3 regions of the Labrys methylaminiphilus subsp. lupini genome follow, and region 2 is predicted to be linked to each of the others. Evidence: predicted binding sites of a transcription regulator. Region 2 holds the regulator's gene; each other region holds the start of a gene.
What was found. The regulator PhoB, encoded in region 2, activates phosphate uptake and scavenging genes when phosphate is short. The targets are predictions, from matches to a motif close to TGTCATNNANCTGTCAT.
Positions count from the first base shown of each region.

Region 1: ugpB (sn-glycerol-3-phosphate ABC transporter substrate-binding protein UgpB) is a predicted target of PhoB. The motif match lies at 4,968-4,984, and genes of this name have one in related genera.
Region 3: ppk2 (polyphosphate kinase 2) is a predicted target of PhoB. The motif match lies at 6,117-6,133, and genes of this name have one in related genera.

Region 1 is NZ_JBMDIH010000001.1:804,227-812,338, reverse strand. Features, by position in the region: gene ACN6KF_RS03740 (hypothetical protein) at 40-450, opposite strand; gene ugpC (sn-glycerol-3-phosphate ABC transporter ATP-binding protein UgpC) at 531-1,586, opposite strand; gene ugpE (sn-glycerol-3-phosphate ABC transporter permease UgpE) at 1,594-2,442, opposite strand; gene ugpA (sn-glycerol-3-phosphate ABC transporter permease UgpA) at 2,479-3,360, opposite strand; gene ugpB (sn-glycerol-3-phosphate ABC transporter substrate-binding protein UgpB) at 3,572-4,882, opposite strand; gene ACN6KF_RS03715 (diphosphate--fructose-6-phosphate 1-phosphotransferase) at 5,266-6,423, shown strand; gene ACN6KF_RS03710 (DUF2161 domain-containing phosphodiesterase) at 6,459-7,109, opposite strand; gene ACN6KF_RS03705 (ribonuclease T2 family protein) at 7,119-8,112, opposite strand, start outside.
Region 2 is NZ_JBMDIH010000001.1:3,721,575-3,729,686, reverse strand. Features, by position in the region: gene ACN6KF_RS17660 (aldo/keto reductase) at 1-544, shown strand, start outside; gene ACN6KF_RS17655 (YciI family protein) at 630-986, shown strand; gene ACN6KF_RS17650 (RNA polymerase sigma factor) at 1,005-2,243, shown strand; gene ACN6KF_RS17645 (hypothetical protein) at 2,262-2,999, opposite strand; gene phoB (phosphate regulon transcriptional regulator PhoB) at 3,140-3,841, opposite strand; gene phoU (phosphate signaling complex protein PhoU) at 3,855-4,574, opposite strand; gene pstB (phosphate ABC transporter ATP-binding protein PstB) at 4,610-5,437, opposite strand; gene pstA (phosphate ABC transporter permease PstA) at 5,434-6,276, opposite strand; gene pstC (phosphate ABC transporter permease subunit PstC) at 6,288-7,292, opposite strand; gene pstS (phosphate ABC transporter substrate-binding protein PstS) at 7,465-8,112, opposite strand, start outside.
Region 3 is NZ_JBMDIH010000001.1:2,693,091-2,701,202, reverse strand. Features, by position in the region: gene ACN6KF_RS12710 (tetratricopeptide repeat protein) at 1-455, shown strand, start outside; gene ACN6KF_RS12705 (class II 3-deoxy-7-phosphoheptulonate synthase) at 707-2,092, shown strand; gene ACN6KF_RS12700 (metallophosphoesterase) at 2,268-3,164, shown strand; gene ACN6KF_RS12695 (metallophosphoesterase) at 3,454-4,305, shown strand; gene ACN6KF_RS12690 (GMC family oxidoreductase) at 4,489-6,087, shown strand; gene ppk2 (polyphosphate kinase 2) at 6,229-7,149, shown strand; gene ACN6KF_RS12680 (glycine C-acetyltransferase) at 7,325-8,112, shown strand, end outside.

The sequences.
Region 1 (8,112 bases), 2.9 Mb from region 2:
AATCTGTCAACCTCATGATCGCACTGAATGAGGGTGCCGTCACTTGACCGTGATCTCGATCTCCATTTGGTTGGGAACGAACCGCACATTGTCGGTATGCGAGGGGGCCATCCAGGTGACTGTCACGTGGTCGACACCCGTGAAGGCACCGGCGGACTTGTAGACGACGACAGGTGCCTTGGTCGTGGTACCGGCACACACACCGGTATCCTTGCCCAGTTTGGTCGTCACGGTCACAAGTTGCGCAACACCATGCGTCGGGCCCGATGCAATGCGAATATCCCTGACAGGAAAGACTTCGCAGGTACCGGCACCATAGGAGCCCATGGCCAACAGGGGATACGGCTTACCGCGGGGTACCGTTACTTGCCTGGAACCCGCATAGGCGAAAGACGGCATCGCGGCAACGCCGATGGCGATACCGCAAAGTAGTTTCTTTACTTTTGTCATGTGAAAAACTTTTAAATCTGAAGACTATTGGAGCAGGCAAGCCAACATATCGCTGACCATCCCGCAAATCTATACGCGATTCAATTTGGGATTCTCAATCGGGTCGCGCCATCAAAAAGATGAACCTTGCCGGGATCGACAGCAAACTGCATATGGTCGCTGATGGTGTGGTCCATGCCGAGCGCGACAACCAGAGGCTGCTCGCCGATGTCCCCGTGCACCAAGCGATGAGCTCCCAGCTCCTCGACATAACGCAGCTTCACGGGCAGGCTTCCCGGCGACGGTCTTGCGACCGGCTGCAGGTCCTCGGCTCGCAGGCCGACCAGGACCTCCCCCGGCACCGTACGCGGCAAGGCCAGCCGAGCTTCCCCGAGGATGAGCGTATTCCCCTCGCCGCGCCCCTTCAGGACGTTCATGGCAGGCGAACCGATAAAGCCGGCCACGAAGGTGGAAGCCGGATTGCGATAGATTTCCAGCGGGGCGCCGATCTGCTCGATCGCGCCACCATTCAGCACCACCAGCACATCGGCCAGGGTCATCGCTTCGAGCTGATCATGGGTGACATAGATCGAGGTCGTGCCGAGGCGCTGCTGCAGCTGCTTGATCTCACCACGCATCTGCACGCGCAGCTTGGCATCGAGGTTGGAGAGCGGCTCGTCGAACAGGAAGGCAGCGGGCTGGCGCACGATGGCACGGCCCATCGCCACACGCTGGCGCTGGCCGCCGGAAAGCTGGCGCGGCTTGCGCTTGAGCATGTCGTCGCTGAGTTCGAGAATGCGGGCGGCTTCCTTTACCCGCTGGCTGATCTCGCCCTCGGCAGTTCTGCGGTTGCGCAGGCCATAGGCCATATTGTCGAAGACCGACATATGCGGATAGAGCGCGTAATTCTGGAAGACCATGGCGATGTCCCGGTCCATCGGCTCGATCTCGTTGACCCGGCGTTCGCCGATATGGACGTCGCCCGACGAGATCCGCTCCAGCCCCGCCACCATGCGCAGCAAGGTCGACTTGCCGCAGCCGGACGGGCCGACCAGCACGCAAAAGCCGCCATCGGGCACGGTGAAGCTCACTCCCTTCACCGCTTCGAAGCCGTTGTCGTAGATCTTCTTGACGTTGTTCAGAACGACTTGCGCCATCGGTTACTCACTTCTCGGTCTCGACCAGGCCCTTGACGAAGAGCTTCTGCATGACGACGACCACCACTACCGGCGGCAGCATGGCGAGGATCGCGGTCGCCATGGCGATCTGCCATTCGGTCAGGGCGTCCTGGGTGGTGATCATCTTGCGGATGCCGATGACGATGGTCTGCATCGAATCCTGGGTGGTGATCAGCAGGGGCCACAAATACTGGTTCCAGCCATAGATGAACTGGATCACGAACATCGCCGCGATCGAGGTTGTTGACAGCGGCAGCACGGTATCCTTGAAGAATTTCAGCGGGCCGGCCCCATCGATCTTAGAGGCTTCCAGCAATTCGTCGGGAATGGTCATGAAGAACTGGCGGAACAGCAAGGTCGCCGTCGCCGAGGCGATCAGCGGCAAGGTCAGGCCGGCATAGGTATCGAGCAGGTGGAGATCGGAGACGATCTTGTAGGTCGGGTAGATGCGCACTTCCACCGGCAGCATCAGCGTGATGAAGATCAGCCAGAAGGCGAACATGCGGAAGCGGAAGCGGAAATAGACGATGGCGAAGGCCGAGATCAGCGAGATCACGATCTTGCCCACCGCGATCGCCACCGCCATGATCAGGCTGGTGGTCAGCATGGTGAGCACCGGCTCGCGCGTGGCGCCCTGCGTACCGTGGAACAGGGTCTGGGTATAGTTCTTGATCAGATCGGGGCCCGGCAGCATGCCCATCTGCCCATTGGCGATGGTGGTGGCATCATGGGTCGAGGCCACGAAGGCCAGCCAGACCGGAAAGGCCAGAACCACCACGCCGAGGATCAGGATGGCATGCGGTAGAAGATTTCCGAAGCGGCGGTTCTCAACCATGCGCCGCTCCTCCGGATGGCATCGAGAAACGGGGCATCAATAGGTCACCTTCTTCTCGATGAAGCGGAACTGCAGGGTCGTCATCGCGATCACCAGGATCAGCAGGATCACCGACTGTGCCGCCGAGCCGCCGAGATCGCCGCCAAGCTGGCCGTCATTGAATACCTTGAATACCATGGTGGTGGTCGCCGCGGCCGGGCCACCATGCGTCACCGCGTCGATGATGCCGAACGTGTCGAAGAAGACGTAGACGATATTGATCACCAGAAGGAAGAAGGTCGTCGGCGAGAGCATCGGCAGGATGATGGTCCAGAATCGGCGCGCCGGGCGTGCGCCGTCGATGGCGGCCGCCTCGATCAGCGATTTGGGGATCGACTGCAACCCCGCCAGGAAGAACAGGAAATTGTAGGAAATCTGCTTCCAGGTCGCCGCCAGCACGACCAGGATCATGGCGTGCTGGCCGTCGAGCAACGGGTTCCAGGCCACGCCGATTTGGCCAAGGCCGCGCGCCACTAGGCCGAGCGAGGGCTGGAACATGAAGAGCCAGAGCACGCCGGCCACAGCCGGCGCTACCGCATAGGGCCAGACCAGCATGGTACGGTAGAAGGAGGCGCCCTTGATCTTCTTGTCGGCCTGCACAGCCAGGATCAGCGCGAGGCCGAGCGAGAGCACAGCGACCAGAATGGCGAAGACCATGGTGACGCCCACCGCCTGGTAATATTCCGGCTGGGCGAACAACAGCTGGTAGTTCTCGAACCAGACGAATTCCGAAACGGTCCCGAAAGTGTCCTCGAGGAAGAAGGACTGGCGGATCGCCTGCACCACCGGCCAGTAGAAGAAGATCAGCGTGATCGCCAATTGCGGCGCCAGCAACAGCCAGGGAAGGGTCTTGCCGGAGAAGACGGAGCGTTTTTCCATGGGCGATCCTAATGGGCCGCATCGCTACTGCCGAAAACCGGCAGCCCCTTGTCGGCACGATGCTCTAATGCTCTCGACCTTTGTCATTGCCGGGCTTGACCCGGCAATCCAGCGCCCATGTCCAGGCGGTGGGGGTGTTGGACTGGATGCCCGGGTCAAGCCCGGGCATGACAAAGCTTGGCATCTTTTCGCTGAGGCTTTTACGCCCCCCTTACCGTCCGGCCGTACGGGCGAAGGTCTTCAGCATCGCATCGCCGCGACGAACGGCATCGTCCATGGCAGCCTGGGCCGATTTCTTGCCGGCCAGGGCCTGTTCGATCTCCTCGGCCCAGACATCGCGGATCTGGGCAAGATTGCCGAGGCGAAGCCCGCGCGAATTTTCCGTCGGCGCCTTGTTGGTCAGCTCCAGCACGGCGACTTCGCTGTTGGGATCCTTGGCGTAGAAGCCCTGTTTCTTGGAGAGCTCATAGGCGGCCGGGGTGATCGGCAGATAGCCGGTCTCCTGGGCCCACCAGGCCTGCACATCGGGCTTGGACAGGTAGGTCAGGAACTTGGCGACGCCCTTGTAGGCCTCGTCCGACTTGCCGCCCATCACCCATAGCGAGGCTCCGCCAATGATCGAATTCTGCGGAGCTCCCTGCACATCGGGATAATAAGGCATCGGCGCCACCGAATATTTGAACTTGGCGTTGGCCTTGACGTTGCCCAGGAAAGCCGACGAAGTCAGGAACAACGGGCATTCGCCCGACGTGAAGCGCCCCTCGCCCTGGTTGGTACGGCCGGAATAGTCGAAGGTCTTGTCCTTCTGGGCCTCGATCAGATTCTCCAGATGCTTGACCACCAGCGGATTGTTGATCTTCAACTCGGTATCGAAGCCATCGAGGCCGTTGGCCTTGGTCGAGAGCGGTACGTTGTGCCAGGCCGACAGTTCCTCGATGTTGGCCCAGGTTGTCCAGCCCGTCGAAATGCCGCAAGTGGCATAGCCGGCTGCCTTCAGCTTCTTGGCCGCCTCGAAGGCCTCAGGCCAGGTCTTGGGCGCGGCCGCGAGATTGGCCTTCTTCAAGGCATCCTCGTTGACCCACATCACCATGGTCGAGGAATTGAAGGGGAAGGACAGCATCTCGCCCTTGGCATTGGAATAATAGCCGGTCACGGCGGGCAGATAGGACTTCTGGTCGAAGGGTTCGTTTGCGTCCTTCATCAACTGGTAGACGGGCTTGACAGCGCCCTTGGCGGCCATCATGGTTGCCGTACCGACTTCGAAGACCTGCAGGATATCAGGCGCATTACCAGCCCGGAACGCGGCGATGCCGGCATTCATGGTATCGGCATAGGAGCCCTTATAGGCGGGAACGATGCGGTAGTCGCTCTGGCTGGCATTGAAATCATTGGCCAGCTTGACGATGCGATCATTATTGGCACCCGTCATCGCGTGCCACCATTGTATGTCGGTGGCTGCCAGGGCCCCGGTGGATACACCGGCAAACAGAACCGTGGCCGAAGCCAGAACGCTCAATTTCATGGATGATACTCCCTCACGGTGCGCCGCTTCTTGAAAAGGACGGCGTTGTTTACGGCCGGATGGTTAGCGCTTCCGTGACGGAACAATGAAGCAATTATGACAATGGAACAAGCTGGCCGCGCACGCGCCTGTCGATAGCGTGAACGGAACACCGTTTTCCGCCTTCGCAACGATCGCCAGCTTTCTGATCCCATCGGCAAGTCGCTCGTTGCCGCCCGGCTGTTTCGAGGCTAAGCAACTGGACACCAGAGCGTCAGGCAGCTTCCTCCTGATCGAGCCACGGGCTTGGTCAGGAGGAAGCTGCAGGATTTCAAACGCTTGAAGAATTTCCCGATATTGCCCATTCGTAGGCAATATCGGGAAATTCTGCCCAGGGAGGCTCCATGCCGTCGATCGTCATCGCCCAAGGGGGCGGCCCCACCGCCGTGATCAACCAGACCCTCGCCGGCGCCGTCGTCGCCGCCCGCCGGCACGACCCGTCGCTGCGCATCCTAGGCGCCCGTCATGGCGTGCGGGGCCTGACGCGCGGCGATCTAGTCGATCTTACGGCGCTCTCCGAAACCGATCTCGAACGCCTGGCCCGCACGCCCAATTCGGGGCTCGGCTCGACACGCGACAAGCCCGATCCGGCCTATTGCCAGACCATCCTGCAGGCGCTGGAAAAGCTCGATGCCCGCGGCTTCATCTATATCGGTGGCAACGACACCGCCGGCACGCTTGACCTCCTGCGCCAGCAATCGACCGGCTCCTGCAGCTTCGTGCATGCCCCCAAGACGATCGACAACGACCTGATGGAGAACGACCATGTGCCGGGCTTCATCTCGGCGGCGGCCTTCGTCGCCAATGCCTTCGTCAGCATGGATCTCGATTTCCGGGCGATGCCGGGCATTTATGTCGCCATCGTCATGGGCCGCCATGCCGGCTTCCTCAGTGCCGCTGCGGCCGGCTGGCAGCAGGCGCCGGAGGAGGCCCCCCACCTGATCTACACGCCGGAAAAGTCCTTCTCTGTCGAGCAATTCCTCAACGACGTCGATGCCGTCTACACCCGCGTCGGCCGCTGCATCGTATCGATGTCGGAAGGCGTGCAGGACGAAACCGGGCGGCCGCTGGCCGAGGCGCTCGCCGCCGGCACGGTCGAGCGCGACGCCCATGGCAATGTGCAACTCACCGGTGGCGATCTCGGTATCGAGATCCAGAAGGCCCTCAAGCAGCGCTTTCCCAAGGCCCGCGCCCGTGTCGACACGCTGGGTTACCTGCCGCGCGGCTATCTCGGCATCATCGACGAGACCGATGCGAAAGAAGCCTTCGAGGCGGGCGCCTTTGCGGCGCAGAGTGCCTTCACGGGCTCCGGGTCGGTGGTGCTGCATTATGACGGCAAGCACACCGCGCCGCGCATCGTATCCCTCGACCAGGTTGCCGGGCGCACGCGTCACATGCCCGACAGCTTCTTTACCGGATCCAATGCCATTTCCGAGGAAGGCCGGGCCTATTTCCGCCGCCTGCTGCCGCGACGGCCGGACATCTTCACGCCCTATGTATAAGGGAGATACGCCCTTCCCCCGATGGGTCTCCACCCTTACGCCTGCGGCCAGCGCTCCAGCGCTTCCCGGCCCGCAGGCGTCAGGCCGTAAATGCCTTTCTCGACCCGTTCGAACCAGCCATAGACATTGCCTTTCAGGATTCTCGGAGCATCGGGCACCGATTTGGTAAGGTCGCGCCGACGCTGCGGCGCCATGACCAGGGCAGCGGCGCAGGCAAGCGCCTGCTGGCGATAGGCCGTCATCTGCGGCGTGCGGGTGGAGCCTCCGAGGACGGGATCGCCCTGGCGCTTGCGATGCTCCCTCAGGAGACGGGAGCGGCGCTTGGGGTCGCGGCGCGGGAACGGCGCCTCGGGCGTAACGATGATCTGCACCTCGTCACGCTCGGACACGCCCAGCAGGCCGAAGCCAAGCCGCCGGCAGAGATTGCGGAAGCGGGAGTCGCTTTCCCGCCCCTTGCCCCGGGCGGAGAGACGGGCTGCCAGCCAGACCTCGTCGCAGGCCCCGGCCCGGTCGACGCCCTGCAGCACCAGTTCCAGGTTGAAGCTCTGCTTGAGTTCGCAGATCACCACCACCGGCGGGTCGCCCTCGCGCAGGGCAAGGACATCACAGCGGCCGATCTCGCCCTTTACCGCGAAATCAAGCGATTCCAGGAAGGTCTTGATGGGCAGATAAAGTGAGGTCTCCAAGGCCGTCCCTCACTGCAGTCCAACAGGATCGACAATGCCCGACTTGCAACCCTGATCAGTCGGCGAGGCAGCGGCGATCAGATCGGTGAGCTTGGCACCATCCTTGACCTCGCCGCGTAGGCCGATGGTCATCTCCACGATGATTCGCCGGTTGCCGGCCCGCTTGCAGGCGAAACGCACCCGCTCGCCGGCACCCGCACCGAAGCCCTGGTCGAAGGCGCTACGGATCTCGCCGGTATCGATTTCCTTGCCGATATTGTCGGCGAAGAGCTTTTGCACCGGTGAGGCGTTGATCTCGCCGATCAAGGCCACCGAACGGCGGAAATAGGCGTCGGCCGATTTCTCGAAGAAGCAGGTGCCATGCTCAATCCATTCGTGGCGATCGAGGAAGGAGGCCGTGCCGGGCATGGCCTTCTCCAGGGCGGTAAGCGTCGCTGGTTCGAGCTGAGGCGCCGGCAGATCCTCCCAGCGATGCGCCTTGTCGGCCTCGACATCGCGTTGCGCCACACCGCAATAGGCATTGCCGCGCGGCTGCGGCCAGAGGCCGTGCAGGGTGAAATGGCTTGCGTCATAGCGGTCGACGGTTTGCGTGCGACACTCGGTCTTTTCGGGCAGCCCCTCGCAAAAGGCGGCCTGCCAGCTGATGGCGAAGACATAGGAAGCCCCACCCGCCGACGTTACCGGACCGGTTTTGGCTGCGCCGGGCGCGATCGCACTGCCGTCCGCCGCTTTCACCTCACCGCAGGAGACCGGCACCCAGCGTTGCGCAGGCTGCGCATCCTCCACCTCGACGCGATAGAAGGTCGGCTGGGGCTTGTTGCCGGCAAGCAGCCTGTAGCTCTGCGCGGGCACGAGCTTGACGTTGCCGGGATTGGTCTGCTTGCGGATGGACTGGAGGGCCGCGCAGGCCTCTCGCGCCGTGAAAGTTCCCGCCATCGTTTCATCGGCCTTGACCGGCGCGAAAGGAACCAGGATCGAAACGGCCAAGGCCGCAAGCCAGCTT
Region 2 (8,112 bases):
AACGCTCTCCGCCTATGACGAGTTGATCAAGGCCGGCAAGGTGCGCGTGATCGGCAATTCCAATCATAGTGCCAACACGATGTTCAAGGCGCTGGCTATCAGCACCAAGGAGATGTGGCCGCGTTTCGAGAATCTGCAGACGCACTACAATCTCTATGACCGCGCCGGCTATGAGAACGAGCTCGAGGCGTTCTGTCTCAAGAACGAGATCGGCGTGACCAGCTATTTCTCGCTGGCGAGGGGGTTCCTCTCCGGCAAATATCGCAGCGAGGCCGATTTCGCCAAGAGCAACGCGCGTGGCGGCGAGATGGCCAATTATCTCAACGAGCGGGGCCTGCGCATCCTGGCCGCTCTCGATGCGGTAGCCGAGGCCAAGAGCGCCACACCGGCCCAGGTCGCCATCGCCTGGCTTATCGCAAGGCCCGGCATCGTCGCTCCGATCGCCAGCGCCACCAGCGTCGAGCAACTTGGGGACCTGATCAAGGCGACCGAACTCAATCTGGGTTCGGGCGAGATCGAGCAACTCACCAAGGCGAGCGCATAATTTTCGTCCTGCTGTCGAAAGCGAACGGGATGGCGCGTCATTGTCATGTCGGCGCATCATGCGCCGGCGGAGACAGGAGAGACCCATGCAGTTCGCGATTCTGATCTACAGCAACGAGGAAGCCATGCTGAAGGTGGACCCCGCCAATAAGCAGGCTGTGCTGGCCGCCTATCAGGCCTATACGGAGGCCCTCAGATCGGCCGGTGCTCTCGGCCCGTGGAGCCGTCTGCGCCCCACGTCTGCGGCGACGACCGTGCGCCTCGCCGACGGCAAGACCCAGGTGCTCAACGGCCCCTTCGCCGACACCAGGGAACAACTCGGCGGTTTCTACATCATCGATGTGCCGGACCTGGATGCCGCGATCGGCTGGGCTGCGCGTTGCCCGAGTGCAGCCATCGGTACCATCGAGGTCCGGCCGGTGTGGGACCCCAAGGATTATTGAACCAAGCGAGCCGATCCGGTGCCTTCCGCCCCCGCCGTCGAACTTGCCGAAATCGTCGCGCGACGCAGCTATGGCAGGCTCGTCGCCCTTCTCGCGGCACGTTCGGGCGACATTGCGGGGGCGGAGGACGCCCTGGCCGACGCCTTTGCGGCGGCTTTGGAACATTGGCCGGCGGGCAGTGTGCCCGCCAATCCCGAAGCCTGGCTCCTGACCGCGGCCCGGCGCCGGCAGATCGACGCGGCCCGCCGCGCCAAGCTGCGCGGCGAAAAGGCGGACGAGGTCATCCGCCATGTCGAGGCCCTCGCCTCCGAGCAGGCCGAACAGCCTGTCATTCCCGATGAGCGCCTGCGCCTGATGTTCGCTTGTGCTCATCCCTCGCTCGATGCCGCCGTGCGCGCGCCCTTGATCCTGCAGACGATATTGGGGTTCGACGCCGGCGCGATCGCCAGCGCCTTCCTGGTTTCACCTGCGGCGATGAGCCAGAGATTGGTGCGGGCCAAGCTCAAGATCAAGCAGGCCGCCATCCCCTTCCGGATCCCGGAACCCGACGAGTTGCCCGGTCGTCTCGAAGCGGTACTGGAGGCCGTCTATGCCGTCTATGCCGAGGGCTGGGCCGATCCCGAAGGGGCGCAGGCCCGCGAGCGCAATCTGTCGGTGGAAGGCATCTGGCTCGGCCGGTTGCTGGTCTCGCTCCTGCCCGGCGAGCCGGAAGTGCTCGGCCTGCTGGCCCTGATGCTGCATGCCGAGGCGAGGCGGGCTGCACGCCGTAGCCCGGTCGGCGACTATATCCCGTTGGAACAGCAGGATACCACGCGTTGGGATGCCGCCCTGATCGAGGAGGCTGAGGCTTTGCTCGCCAGGGCCGGGCAGGCGCGACAGATCGGTCGCTATCAGCTCGAAGCCGCGCTGCAATCGGCCCATGCCAATAGGCGCATCTGCGCGACGACGGACTGGGCCGCGATCGTCACGCTGTATGAGGCCTTGGTACTACTGACCGCGTCCCCCGTCGCTGCCATCAACAGAGCCGTGGCGCTCGCCCGTCTTGCGGGACCGCAAGCCGGATTGGCCGGGCTCGACGAGGTCGCCAGCGACAGGCGGATCGCCGATTACCAGCCTTATTGGGCTGCACGCGCGGACTTGCTGGCCCGCGCCGCAAGGCAGGAGGAGGCCCGCAACGCCTATTCGCGGGCGATCGGGCTGGAGAGTGATCCCGTCATCCGCCGTTATCTGCAAGGGCGCCTGGCGGCTCTGGGCTGATATCGGCGCCTGCAGAAGCTATTGGGGATAGCGGCCATTGAAGGGCGGGGCCTCGATCCACCATTGCGGTGTATAGGCGCGCTTGATCGGGCAACGGATCAATGTGTCTTCATCGAGCCACAGCTGCCGCTCGGGGGCGGGGGTCATCACGATGGTTTCCGCCGTGCCGGAGCGGCCGCTTCGCAGGGCCTGGTCCTGCGCCGGCGAGCTGCCGCATCGAAGCTGCAGCGTCGCCTGGAACTTGGCGCTGGAAGGCTCCTCGCCATCGGCCTCGATGACCGCGCAATATTTGCCGTAGAGCTGGATGGCAGGACCGGCTGCCCGTAGAAGCTGCACGGAAACCCGGTTGCCTGGCGTCGCCCCCTGCTTGTCGCAGCCATCGTCCTGCAAGGCATAGATGCCGTCGGCATAGTTGCCCGCCTTCTGGGCATAGGACATGCGCGTGGCGGGCGCGCGTCCGGCCTGCCTGACGGACAAGACGGTCCTGATCTGCCTGCTGCCATCGGGTGCGACCTCCACCATGGCCTCGACCTCGCATCGCGAGCCTTCCTTGCAGATACCGGCGACCTGCTCCTGCATGTCGCTGTCGGCTGCGATGAAGCAATCCTTGCCGATATAGGAGCCCGCCAAGCCGGAGCCGGTACCGAACTCGCCCGAACACAAGGTTTTCTTGAGCTTGGCCGCTGCGGCATCGCTGGGAAGCAGCGCCAACGAACTGGCAGTCAAAAGCGACGCGACGAGCAAGGAACGGATCATGGCAACCCCGGCATTTTCTTTGGCAAGTCGTCTTATCGCAAGCCTCTGAAATCGCCTAGATCGGGCGAGTACCGGGTACGTGATGCGACAAGGCCGGCGGCGAGCCGCCGGCCTTGGTGTCGGGCGATGAAATATCCGTCCTAGGCCTGCTTGGCGAAGGTCTCGTCGAAGGAATAGCCGGCGCCGCGAACCGTGCGGATCGGGTCGATCTCGCGCGTGCGGTTCATCGCCTTGCGCAGTCGCCCGACATGCACGTCGACCGTGCGCTCGTCGATGTAGACGTCGCGGCCCCAGACGCTGTCGAGCAATTGCTCGCGTGCGAACACGCGTCCCGGCGCCTGCATCAGGAATTCGAGCAGGCGGAATTCGGTCGGGCCGAGGCGGATCTCGCGATTGCCGCGATGAACGCGCTTGGTCTCGCGGTCGAGGGAAATGTCACCGGCCTTGAGCAGGGAGGCGACGTGATCGGGCTTGGCCCGACGCAGCAGAGCGCGGACGCGGGCCGAGAGTTCCGGCACGGAGAAGGGCTTGACGACATAATCGTCGGCGCCGGTGGCCAGACCCCGCACACGCTCGGTTTCCTCGCCACGCGCCGTGAGCATGATCACGGGCAGGCGCTCGGTTTCCGGCCGCATGCGGATGCGCCGGCACAATTCGATACCCGACAACCCCGGCAGCATCCAGTCCAGCAATACCAGATCCGGCACGCTTTCGCGCAGGCGGATCTCGGCATCGTCACCGCGCGCCACACTGTCGACCTCATAGCCTTCGGCTTCGAGATTGTAGCGCAGCAGCAGGGTCAATGCTTCTTCGTCCTCGACGATCAGAACCTTGGGAGGCATGGCCTATCCCTTGTTACTTAGCCGGCACAGGAAGGTCGACGAGATCGGTGCTGTTGTCCGCCTTGGGCCGCTCGCCGGCCGGCGATTCACCGGTCACCAGGTAATGCACCGTCTCGGCGATGTTGGTGGCATGGTCGCCGATGCGCTCGATGTTCTTGGCGCAGAACAGCAGATGGGTGCAGAAGCCGATATTGCGCGGATCTTCCATCATGTAGGTCAGCAATTCGCGGAACAGCGAGGTGTACATCGCATCGATCTCGCCGTCCGAACTCCAGACCGAGAGCGCTTCTTCGACATTGCGCTGGGCGAAGGCGTCGAGGACCTGCTTGAGCTGCTCGAGCACCAGGTCAGCCATATGATCGAAACCGCCGAAGAGCTGGGCCGGCTGCGCATGGCTGTGGATGGCGACCACGCGCTTGGCGACGTTCTTGCCGAGGTCGCCGATGCGTTCGAGATCGTTGGCCACCCGCAGGGCCGAGACGATTTCGCGCAGGTCGAGTGCCAGTGGCTGGCGCTTGGCGATGACCAGGATAGCCCGGTCCTCGACCTGGCGCTGGAGCTTGTCGATCGCCAGATCGAGCTCGATCACGGCCTTGGCGCGCTGGGTGTCGCGCTTGAGCAGGGCTTCGACGCTGTCGGCTACGCTCTTCTCTGCATAGCCACCCATTTCGGCGATCATGTTGCGCAATTCGCGCAATTCCTGATCGAAGGATGTAACGATGTGGTCGGACATGCCGCCTCCAAATGAATTCGACGCTGGCCGAGGGATCAGCCGAAGCGGCCGGTGATGTAATCCTGTGTACGGCTGTCGTTCGGGGTGGTGAACATCTTGTTGGTCTGGCCGACCTCGATGAGGTCACCCAGATAGAAGAAGGCCGTCACATCCGCGCAACGCGCCGCCTGCTGCATATTGTGCGTGACGATGACGATGGTGAAGTCCCGCTTCAATTCGTCGATCAGTTCCTCGATCTTGGCGGTCGAGATCGGATCGAGCGCGGAGGTCGGCTCGTCCAGCAGCACGACTTCGGGCTTCACCGCGATGGTGCGGGCGATGCACAGGCGCTGCTGCTGGCCACCGGACATGCCGAGCGCAGAGGCGTGCAGGCGGTCCTTGACCTCGTTCCACAGGGCGGCCTTGGTCAGGCACCATTCGACTCGGCTGTCCATTTCCGCCTTGGAGATCGACTCATGCAGGCGCACGCCGAAGGCGATGTTGTCATAGATCGACATCGGGAAGGGCGTGGGCTTCTGGAACACCATGCCGATGCGGGCGCGCAGCACTGCCGGATCGATCTCCTTGCCGATGACGTTCTGACCATCGAGCAGCACGCGGCCCTTGGCAGTCTGGCCCGGATAGAGGTCGTACATGCGGTTGAGCACGCGCAGCAGGGTGGACTTGCCGCAGCCGGAAGGGCCGATCATGGCCGTGACCTGCCGGTCGATCATGTCGAGATTGATGCCCTTGAGCGCATGCTTCTCGCCATAGAAGAAGTCGAGATTCTCGACCTTGAGCTTCACGGCGGCGGCTGGATTGGCGATGGGGCGTTCGGCAACCGCGATGGAGGCTTGTGGAGTAGCGGACATGGGATCACTCATTTCTTGGGAGCGAGCACGAAGCGGGTCAGAATATTGAGCGCCAACACGCCGGCGGTGATGAGGAGGGCGCCGCTCCAGGCCACCGAGACGGCCTTGGGGTCGGGATAAGGCGCGAGCTGGTAGATGGCGGCCGGCAAGCTGGCAAAGGCATTGCCGAGGTTGAGCGACCAGTTGGAATTGCCGAAGGCTGTCAGCAGCAGGGGTGCGGTCTCGCCGGCGGCGCGGGCCAGGGCCAGCAGGATGCCGGTGACGATACCGGTGCGGGCCGAGCGCCAGGTCACGGAGGTGATGACCTTCCACATCGGCGACCCCAGCGCGAAGGCGGCTTCGCGCAGGCTGATCGGCACCAGGGCCAGCATGTCCTCGGTGGTGCGCACGACCACCGGCAGGATGATGATGGCGAGGGCGACCACGCCGGCCCAGCCGGAGAAGCCGCCCGTCGTCACCACGATCATCTGGTAGACGAACAGGCCGATCAGGATGGACGGCGCCGAAAGCAGGATGTCGTTGATGAAGCGCACCGCGTCGGCGAACTTGCTGCCGCGCCCCGCCTCGGCGAGGAAGGTGCCAGCCATGATGCCGATCGGCGCGCCGATGAGGAGGGCGAGCAAGACCATGGCGAAAGAGCCGACGATGGCATTGCGCAGGCCGCCATCAGCCATGTCCTTGGTGAAGAGGTCCAAGGTCAGCGAGGGCAGGCCCTCGCGCAGTAGGGTGTACAGGATCCAGGCGAGCGCCAGAAGGGAGATCGCGGCAAAGCCGATGGAGACGACTTTGTAGGCGTAGTCGAGGGCACGACGGCGGGCGAGGCGGGCGTTGCCGTGGGCGAGATGGGCCATGATGCTCTCCCTTACTTGGCGTTGCTGCGCACGAGCATGCGGGAGATCGCAAGCACGATGAAGGAAATCACGAAGAGCACGAAACCGAGCTCCAGCAGCGACTGGCTGCGCAGCGAGCCGGCAGGCGCGTCGGGAAATTCGTTGGCGATGGTGGAGGCGATGGTCGCCCCCGAGGAGAACAGCGATGCCGATATGCGGTTGGCGTTGCCGATGACGAAGGTCACGGCCATGGTCTCGCCGAGGGCACGGCCGAAGCCGAGCATCACGGCACCGACGAGCGCGGTCCGGCCATAGGGCACCGAGACGTTGCGGAAGACCTCATAGGTGGTGGCGCCGACGCCATAGGCCGATTCCTTCAGCATGGCGGGCACGGCTTCGAGGATCTCGACGAACATCGCGGTGATGAAGGGAATGATCATCAGGGCCAGGATGATGCCGGCGGTCAGCATGCCGGCGCCGTTGGTGGGGCCCTTGAACAGATAGCCGAGCACCGGCACATGCGAGAGGACGGAGATGATCGGCGGATAGATCGTCTGGGCCAGGATCGGCGCCACGATCAGCGAGCCCCACATGCCGAAGATGATCGAGGGCACGGCCGCCAGGAGCTGGATGGCAATGCCGATCGGCCGCCGCACGCTCTGCGGCGCGATCTCGGTCAGGAAGAAGGCGATGCCGAAGGACATCGGCAGGGCGATGATCAGCGCCAGCAGGCCGGTGAACAGCGTGCCGTAGATCATCACGCCGGCGCCGAATTTCTCGGTAACGGGGTTCCAGGCGGTTGACCAGTAGAAGCTCGGCCCGAAATGGGCCAGCGCCGGCCAGCCGCCATAGAACAGCAGCACGACGATCGAGCAGAGCAGGATAAGCACGAGAGAGCCGCAACCATAGAGGGCGGCCTTGAAGATGGGATCCAGGTTGGCGCCAGGAACCGTCTTGGCGCCGGGCGAGGGAGAACCCTGCGCGACCTTTGCAGCCGAGTTGGATGCGTCCAGCGAGGAGTCGGCTATGGCGCTCATGGCGATATTCCGGCCTGTGTTTCGACGGGAGCAAACCGCGTTTAGACGAAAACGCTGGTTTGCTCCGATTCTTTGGTTCGACGCGTCTTTGTGCTTCCTGGCGATTCCGCCAAATCGCAAAACGCTTTTGGGAAGACGACCCGGCGCAAGGTTGCGCCGGGTCGCGTTCAACTTATTCGTAGACAGCCTTGCCGTCGGCAGCCTTCACTTCGCTCTTCCAGGCCGTGCGAACGGTGTCGATGACGTCCTTGGGCAGCGGGATGTAGTGGAGCTTTTCGGCGGTGGCGGAGCCATCCTTGTAGGCCCAGTCGAAGAACTTCAGGACTTCGGCGGACTGCTTGGCGTCCTTGGGATCCTTCGGCAACAGGATGAAGGTGGTGGAGACGATCGGCCAGGAGGTCTCTCCACCGACATCGATCATGGAGACGGCGAAGTCCTTGGCACCCTTCCAGTCGGCCTTGGAGGCGGCGGCCTGGAACGCCGGAACGGTCGGCTTGATGACCTTGCCGTCCTTGTTCTGGAGCTGCGTGGTGGTCAGCTTGTTGTTGGCAGCATAGACATATTCGACATAGCCGATGGCGCCCTGGGTGTTCTTCACCGCACCAGCGACGCCGTCATTGCCCTTGGCGCCCGAGCCGGCCGACCACTGCACCGAGGTGGCGGCGCCGATGCCGCTCTTCCAGTCGGGGCTCACGGCAGAAAGGTAGGACGTGAACACATAGGTCGTGCCCGAGCCGTCGGCGCGGTAGACCGGGGCGATGTCGAGATCGGGGAGTTTCACATCCTTGTTGAGCTCGGCGATCTTCGGATCGTTCCACTT
Region 3 (8,112 bases), 1.0 Mb from region 2:
GGCAGGGCGTGCCGAAGGACGGCGCCAAGGCGGTGGCGCTGTTCCAGGCAGCCGCCGACCAGGGTGACGACGATGCCCTGGTGAAAATCGCCTATGCCTATCTTAGCGGCGACGGGGTACCCAAGGATGACGCCAAGTCGGTGACCTATTACCGGCTCGCCGCCGATCGCGGCAATACAGACGGCATGGCGGGCCTTGCCTTTGCCTATGCCAATGGCACGGGCATTCCGGCCGACGGCAAGGCGGCGGCGTTGTGGCTGATGCGGGCGCTCGCTGCCGGCAACGAATACAGCTTCAACCAGCTCACCGATCATTGGGGCGCCTGGAATCTGGATACCCGCATGGAGGTACAGTCGATCCTGGTCGATCGCGGCCTCTACAGCGGCACGACCAGGGGCACGCTCAATCGGGAGACCTTGAAAGCACTCAAGATCCTGGCGGGGCGGGAGAGTTGAGGGTAGGGCTTCCCGAGAAAAGCCGATCTCGACGCGGCTTGGTATCGGACACGCCCTGCGATTTGTCGGAAACTGCCGAAATTTGCTCGAAGATTTCGTAAATGGAACTGAAAACCGCGGCTTTACGCTGGTTTTCTATTTGCCGGGCGCGTATAGAACCGGCCTTCGCCGGAAAACGCCGGCCTCGTGAAAGTATCGTAGTCGTGCGGGGCGGCTATAGCCGGTTCGCCCTGAGAACAGGAAGTATACTCATGTCCGAGCGTTGGACACCGCAGAGCTGGCGTTCCAGGCCGATTCAGCAGTCGCCTGCCTATCCCGACGAAAAGGCTCTCAACGACGTCGAGGCCACGCTCGCCACCTTCCCGCCGCTCGTCTTTGCCGGCGAGGCCCGCAAGCTCAAGCGCCAGCTCGCCAAGGTTGCGGCCGGCGAGGCCTTCCTGCTCCAGGGGGGCGACTGTGCCGAAAGCTTCGCCGAGCACGGCGCCGACAACATCCGCGACTTCTTCCGCGTCTTCCTGCAGATGGCGGTGGTGCTCACCTTTGCCGGCTCCTCGCCAGTGGTGAAGGTCGGCCGCATCGCCGGCCAGTTCGCCAAGCCGCGCTCGGCGCCCACCGAAAAGGTCGGCGAGATCGAGCTGCCCGTTTATCGCGGCGACATCGTCAACGGCACCGAATTCACGGCCGAGGCCCGCATTCCAGATCCGCGCCGCCAGCTCGAAGCCTATCGCCAGTCGGCGGCGACGCTGAACCTGCTGCGTGCCTTCGCCACCGGCGGCTATGCCAATCTCGCCCATGTGCATCAATGGATGCTCGGCTTCGTCAAGGACTCGCCGCAGAGTTCGAAATATCAGGCGCTGGCCGAGCGCATCACCGAGACGCTCGACTTCATGCGCGCCTGCGGCATCGATCCGGAGCTTCATCCGGAGATGCGCATCACCGATTTCTATACCAGCCACGAGGCCTTGCTGCTCGGCTATGAGCAGGCGATGACGCGCATCGATTCCACCTCGGGTGATCCCTACGCGACTTCGGGCCACTTCGTCTGGATCGGCGATCGCACGCGCCAGCTCGACCACGCGCACATCGAGTTCTTCCGTGGAGTCAAGAATCCGATCGGCCTGAAATGCGGCCCTTCGCTCAAGCCCGACGAACTGATCAAGCTGATCGACATCCTCAACCCCGAAAACGAGCCGGGCCGCCTGACCCTGATCGCGCGCTTCGGTCACGACAAGGTCGAGCAGCATCTGCCGGAGCTCATCCGCGCCGTGAAGCGCGAGGGCCGTTCGGTGGTGTGGTCCTGCGACCCCATGCATGGCAACACGGTGAAGGCGATGAACGGCTACAAGACCCGGCCGTTCGACCAGATCACCGGCGAGATCAAGAGCTTCTTTGCCGTGCACCAGGCCGAGGGCACCTATGCCGGCGGCCTGCATCTTGAGATGACCGGCAAGAACGTCACCGAATGCACCGGCGGCGCCCGCGCCGTGAGCGAGGCCGATCTCGCCGACCGCTACCACACCCATTGCGATCCGCGCCTCAATGCCGAACAGGCCATCGAGGTTGCCTTCATGGTGGCGGATCTCGTCAAGAAGGAACGCTCAGGCCAGGTGAAGCCGAGCATCATCGCGGCCGAGTAAGGCGAGGACGCCGGGCCTCTTCCCAGGCAGACATGTTTGCCTGGGATCCCAGAAAAGCGGCATCTTCAACGAGCGGTGATTCCGCGGATTTTCCTTCGACGCTGCATGTCGATGCGATCGATGCATCACAGGCGTGGGCCATGGTTGCCGTTCCCGAAGGCAACCATGGATCGCCATGCTCTCCCGACGCCATTTCCTGCTCAAGGCAGGTCTCGCAACGCCGTTCCTCTTCGGCGGCTACGCTTTTGGCGTCGAGCCTCAACGCCTGGTGGTTACCCGCTATCGGGTCGTGCCGGAGGGCTGGCCTGCCGGATCGATGCTCAGGATCGCCGTGCTGGCGGATATCCATGCCATCAATCCGTGGATGAGTTCCTCTCATATCGAGCGCATTGCGCGGGCGACCAACGCACTCGATCCGGACATCGTGCTGCTGGCCGGTGACTACGAGGCCAGCATGCCGCTCTTTGGCATCGGCTCCTATGTCTCTATGGAGGACTGCGCCAAGGCGCTCTCGCTGCTTCGAGCGCCTTTGGGTGTGCATGCCGTGCTCGGCAATCATGATCTGGGGCGGAGGGGCAGGGGCGGCGACAACGTTCGGCGCGCTTTCGCCGCTTTCGACATTCCCGTGCTGGAGAATGAGGCGGTCAGGTTGGAAAAGGGTGGCGTGGGCTTCTGGCTGCTCGGCCTGGGCGACCAATGGGGCGGAATCCATCTCAGGAGGCTTGACGATCTGCCGGGCACCCTGGCCCAAATGAGCGATGGCTCGCCGGCGATCCTCCTGGCCCATGAGCCGGACATCTTTGCCGAACTGCCGATGCTCGACCGCGGACGCCGTGTTGCCCTCACCATCTGCGGGCACACCCATGGCGGGCAGGTTCGCATCCCCTTCTATGGCTCGCGAGGCGTGCCGTCACGCTATGGCAGGCGCTTTGTCTACGGCCATATCGTCGAGGACGATCGTCATCTCGTCGTCTCCGGTGGCTTGGGCATGACCGGCCTGCCGGTACGCTTCGGCGTGCCGCCGGAGATCGTGATTATCACGCTGGGGGCAGGAGGTTCACCAGCAGCATAGCACTACGGTCGGAATCTTGATTTCCAGGCGATCTTCCTACGTCATTGCGAGCGAAGCGAAGCAATCCAGGGGTCGAGAAACATGGCAATCGCGGCTTCTGGATTGCTTCGCTACGCTCGCAACGACAGCCGAGTAACGAGTTTATGACTGTAGTCATAGGCCCGTACTTCGCTCGTCACACCCACGACGAATGCGCCTTCTTTCCATCGCTTCTGCATATCGCTGCTGCTGCAGCGCCACAAAGAGGCGTCAGTATGTGGCCGCTCGTTGAAATACCCCACGGTTCCGCATGCTCACCAGACGTAATTTCCTCCTCAAGGCCGGCCTCGCTACGCCTCTTTTGTTCGGCGGCTATGCCTTCGGCGTCGAGCCGCGGCGACTATTGGCGACGCAGTACCAGCCCGCGCCGCGCCAATGGAGGGGCGGCCCGACGCTGCGCATTGCCGTGCTCGCCGACATCCACGCCATCAATCCCTGGATGACGCCCGCCCATATCGAGCAGATCGCGTTGACGACCAACGCCCTGAAGCCCGACATCGTGCTGCTGGCAGGCGACTATGAGGCCGGCATGGGGCGCTTCGGTGTCGGTTCCTTCGTGCCGATGTCGGAGTGCGCCAGGGCGCTTTCCGTCCTTCGCGCGCCGCTCGGCGTGCATGCCGTGCTCGGCAATCACGATATCGGCTGGCATGACGGCGACAATGTCCGCCGTGCCTTCAAGGCCCATGGCATCCAGGTGATGGAGAATGCGGCGTTGCGCCTCACCAAGGATGGGCGGCCGTTCTGGCTGCTCGGCCTGGGTGACGGCAATTACGGCCTGGATGATCTGCCGGGCACTCTCGCCAAAATCGGCGACGACGCACCGGCGATCCTGCTGGCGCATGAACCGGATATCTTCGTCGATGTGCCCGATCGTATCGCGCTGACGGTCTGCGGCCATACCCATGGCGGACAGGTGGTCCTGCCCGGTGTCGGGGTGCTTCATGTTCCCTCGCGCTTCGGCAAGCGATTTGCCTATGGTCATGTCATCGAGGAGGATCGCCACCTCATCGTCTCGGGGGGGCTCGGCATGACCGGCCTGCCGGTACGCTTCGGCGTGCCGCCCGAGATCGTGCTGATCACGCTAAAGCGTTTTGAGATTTGACGTTATCGGCAAGAATCGCAAAGACGCGTCGAAACAAAGAGCTAGAGCAAACAGGCGTTCGTGCGCGAACGCGCTTTGTTCTAGGGGCAGGGGCGGCGCCGGCAGTCTAATCTGTTTGCGCTCCCCGCAAAGTTGTGAAACACAACGAACTCGTCAGACAATTGGCACGGGTTCGGATTTGCAATGACTTACGACACCATCATCGTCGGCGGCGGCTCGTCGGGCTGCGTCACCGCCATGCGGCTCGTGCGCGATCTCGGCCAGCGCGTCTTGATGTTGGAAGCCGGCCCCGCGAGCATGAACCCGATCATGCATATGCCCGCCGGCTATATGAAATATCTTGCCAAGGACACCTATCTCACCATGCACAGGATGGAGCGCCAGCCCCAGCTCGATGGGCGCGCCACCATCGTGCCGCAGGGGCGGGTGCTCGGCGGCGGTTCCTCTGTCAACGCCATGGTCTATATGCGCGGCCAGCCTGGTGATTACGACAATTGGGCGGAGAACTATGGGGCGGAGGGCTGGCGCTATGCCGATATCCTCCCGCATTTCATCGCGATGGAGGGCAACGCCGACCTCGCCACGCCGGTGCACGGCACCACCGGTCCGCTCAAGGTCACCAGGCCGCTCTATACCTGCGAGATGACGAAGGCGTTCCTCGAAGCGCTGCCGTCATTGGGCGAACCGCTCAATCCCGACTTCAATTCCGGGCGCCAGCGCGGGGTGGGCCTCATGCAGGGCACCATGGATCCGGTGCGCAAGCGCCGCTGCTCGGCAGTGGACGCCTTTCTGCCGCTGGTGCGCGACGATGAACGCCTCACCATCGCCACGGAGGCGATCGTGACGCGCCTCGTTATCGAGGGTAACCGCTGCACCGGCGTGGACTATGTCGAGGAGGGGCAAACCCGCAGGGCGTCCGCCGCCACGGTAATTCTCGCCGCCGGGACCTACGTCACCCCCCAGCTCCTGATGCTGTCGGGCATCGGCCCGGCCGATCAGCTCCTGCGCCATGGCATCAAGCCGAAGGCGGACCTGCCGGGCGTGGGCGAGAATCTGCAGGATCACTGCGAGGTGCCGGTGATCGCCGCCTCCAACGGCCGCTATGGCTATTTCGGTCAGGACAAGGGCTGGAACATGATCCGCAATGGCCTGGACTATCTCTTGCGCAAGCAGGGGCCGGTGACGACCACGGGGGTGGAGGCCTGCGTCTTCACCAATCCTGACGATGCCGAGGCTGACGCCTCCCTGAAGATCTATTGTGTGCCGACCGTCTATCTCGACCGCGACGTCACCGATGTCGCCGCCTGTGACGGCGTCACCTTCACCACCTGCCTGCTCAGGCCGAAATCGCGGGGAACGGTGAAGCTGCGCTCGGCGGATCCGCTCGAGCCACCGGTCGTCGACGGGGGCTTCCTGAAACATTCGGAGGATATCCGCCTGATGATAGCGGGTCTGCGTTTTGCCCGCTCCTTCCTCACGGCCTCGCCGATCAAGGAGAAGATCTCCCACGAAATGCTGCCCGGAGCCGATAAGGTCTCCGATGCCGATCTGCACGCCCATTGCAAGCGCATGGTCAAGACCAATTATCATCCGGTTGGTACAGCGCGCATGGGCCGGGACGATGACCCGATGGCGGTCCTCGATTCCCAGTTGCGCGTGCGCGGCATCGAAGGCCTCCGCGTGTTCGATTGCTCGGTCATGCCAGAGATTGTCAGCGGCAATACCAATGCCCCGGTGATGGCCATCGCCCATCGCGCGGTGGAGTGGCTGAAGGCAGGCTGAGGCACTCTGCGAGAAGCGCCTATCGCCCATGTCACATAACTGAAATATTCCTGCACTACGGGCTTCATCATAGTCTGGGCTTATGCGTCCGGACGACGATCCAGCACCATGGACCAGCCCCCTCGCGCAAGGAGTATTCGCATGATCACGCCAGCGGATAGCAGAGCCAACCTCGAACGTATCCAGCAGGAGATCGCCGACGGCTATGACGAGGAACTGGAACTGGAGCTGGAGGAGGCGCGCCTGGATCGTATCCTGACAGGCGTGCCCGACGCAGAGGGCGGCGATACGCTCGATCGCAGGCTTTATTTCCGCGAGCTTTTTCGCATGCAGCACGAACTGGTGCGGCTGCAGGACTGGATTCAGCACCACAAATTGCGTGTGGTGGTGATCTTCGAAGGGCGCGATTCAGCCGGCAAGGGCGGCGTGATCAAGCGCATCACCCAACGCCTCAATCCACGCATCTGCCGTGTCGCGGCCTTGCCAGCGCCAAACGAGCGCGAGCGTACGCAATGGTATTTCCAGCGTTATGCCGCCCATTTGCCCGCCGGCGGCGAAATGGTGCTGTTCGACCGCAGCTGGTACAACCGGGCCGGCGTCGAGCATGTCATGGGCTTTTGCACCGATGCCGAATATGAGGAATTCTTCCGCTCGGTGCCCGAATTCGAGCGCATGTTGGTGCGCTCGGGCATCCTCGTGCTGAAATACTGGTTCTCGATCACCGACGAGGAGCAGGAGTTCCGCTTCAATATGCGCATCCAGGATCCGCTCAAGCAGTGGAAGCTGAGCCCGATGGATGTCGAATCCCGCCGGCGTTGGGAAGACTATACCCGGGCCAAGGAAGTGATGTTGGAGCGCACCCATATTCCGGAGGCACCTTGGTGGGTGGTCGAGGCTGTTGACAAGAAGCGCGCTCGCCTGAACTGCATCAGTCATCTGCTGACCCAGATTCCCTATGGCGAGGTGGAGCGTCCGCCTGTGAATCTGCCGGAGCGCGAGCGGCATGAGGACTATGTGCGCCATCCCGTGCCGTTGGAAATGTATGTGCCGAAAGCCTTCTGAAGCGTCTTGCCCTGAATTCCGGCGATAATTGCAGGACATCGCCTGCCATCATGGCGCCTCGCTTCGCAGCCAGCCGAAGCGGGGCGCCATCCGCTTTTGGCATGATCTCATCATTTGAAGCGCGGCCGGTTTTGGCTTAGGCCTGTGAACCCGAACAGGTGCAAGGAGCCGTCCGATGTCGCTCGTCGATCATGTCAAATCCACCCTGGCTGATATTGCCAAGGATGGCTTGTGGAAGAGCGAGCGCGAGATCGCCGGCCCGCAGCGCGCCCGCATCGAGGTGGCTAATGAAGCCGGGCGTCGGCCGATGCTCAATCTATGCGCCAACAATTATCTGGGTCTGGCCGACAACCCCGAGATCATCGCCTCCGCCAAGCAGGCAATGGACGGCCATGGCTTCGGCATGGCCTCGGTGCGCTTCATCTGCGGCACGCAGACCCTGCATCGCGAGCTGGAGCGCACCATCGCCCGCTATCTCAACAAGGATGATGCAATTCTCTTCGCCGCCTGCTTCGATGCCAATGGCGGGGTCTTCGAGCCGCTGCTCGGCGCCGAAGACGCCATCGTCTCCGACAGCCTGAACCATGCCTCGATCATCGATGGCGTGCGCCTGTGCAAAGCCAAGCGCTATCGCTTCGCCAATGGCGACATGAACGATCTCGAGGTGCAGCTGCAGGCGGCTCGGGCGGACAATGCCCGCCACATCGTTATCGCCACCGACGGCGTCTTCTCGATGGACGGCTATCTGGCCGACCTGAAGACCCTGACCGATCTTGCCGGGCGCTACGGGGCGAATGTGATGGTGGATGATTGCCATGCCACCGGCTTCATCGGTCCCGAGGGCCGCGGCACGCCCGCCCGAGCCGGAGTGGAGGACAAGGTCGACATCCTCACAGGCACGCTGGGCAAGGCGCTTGGTGGGGCCATGGGTGGCTATGTCGCCGCGAGCCAGCCGATCATCGA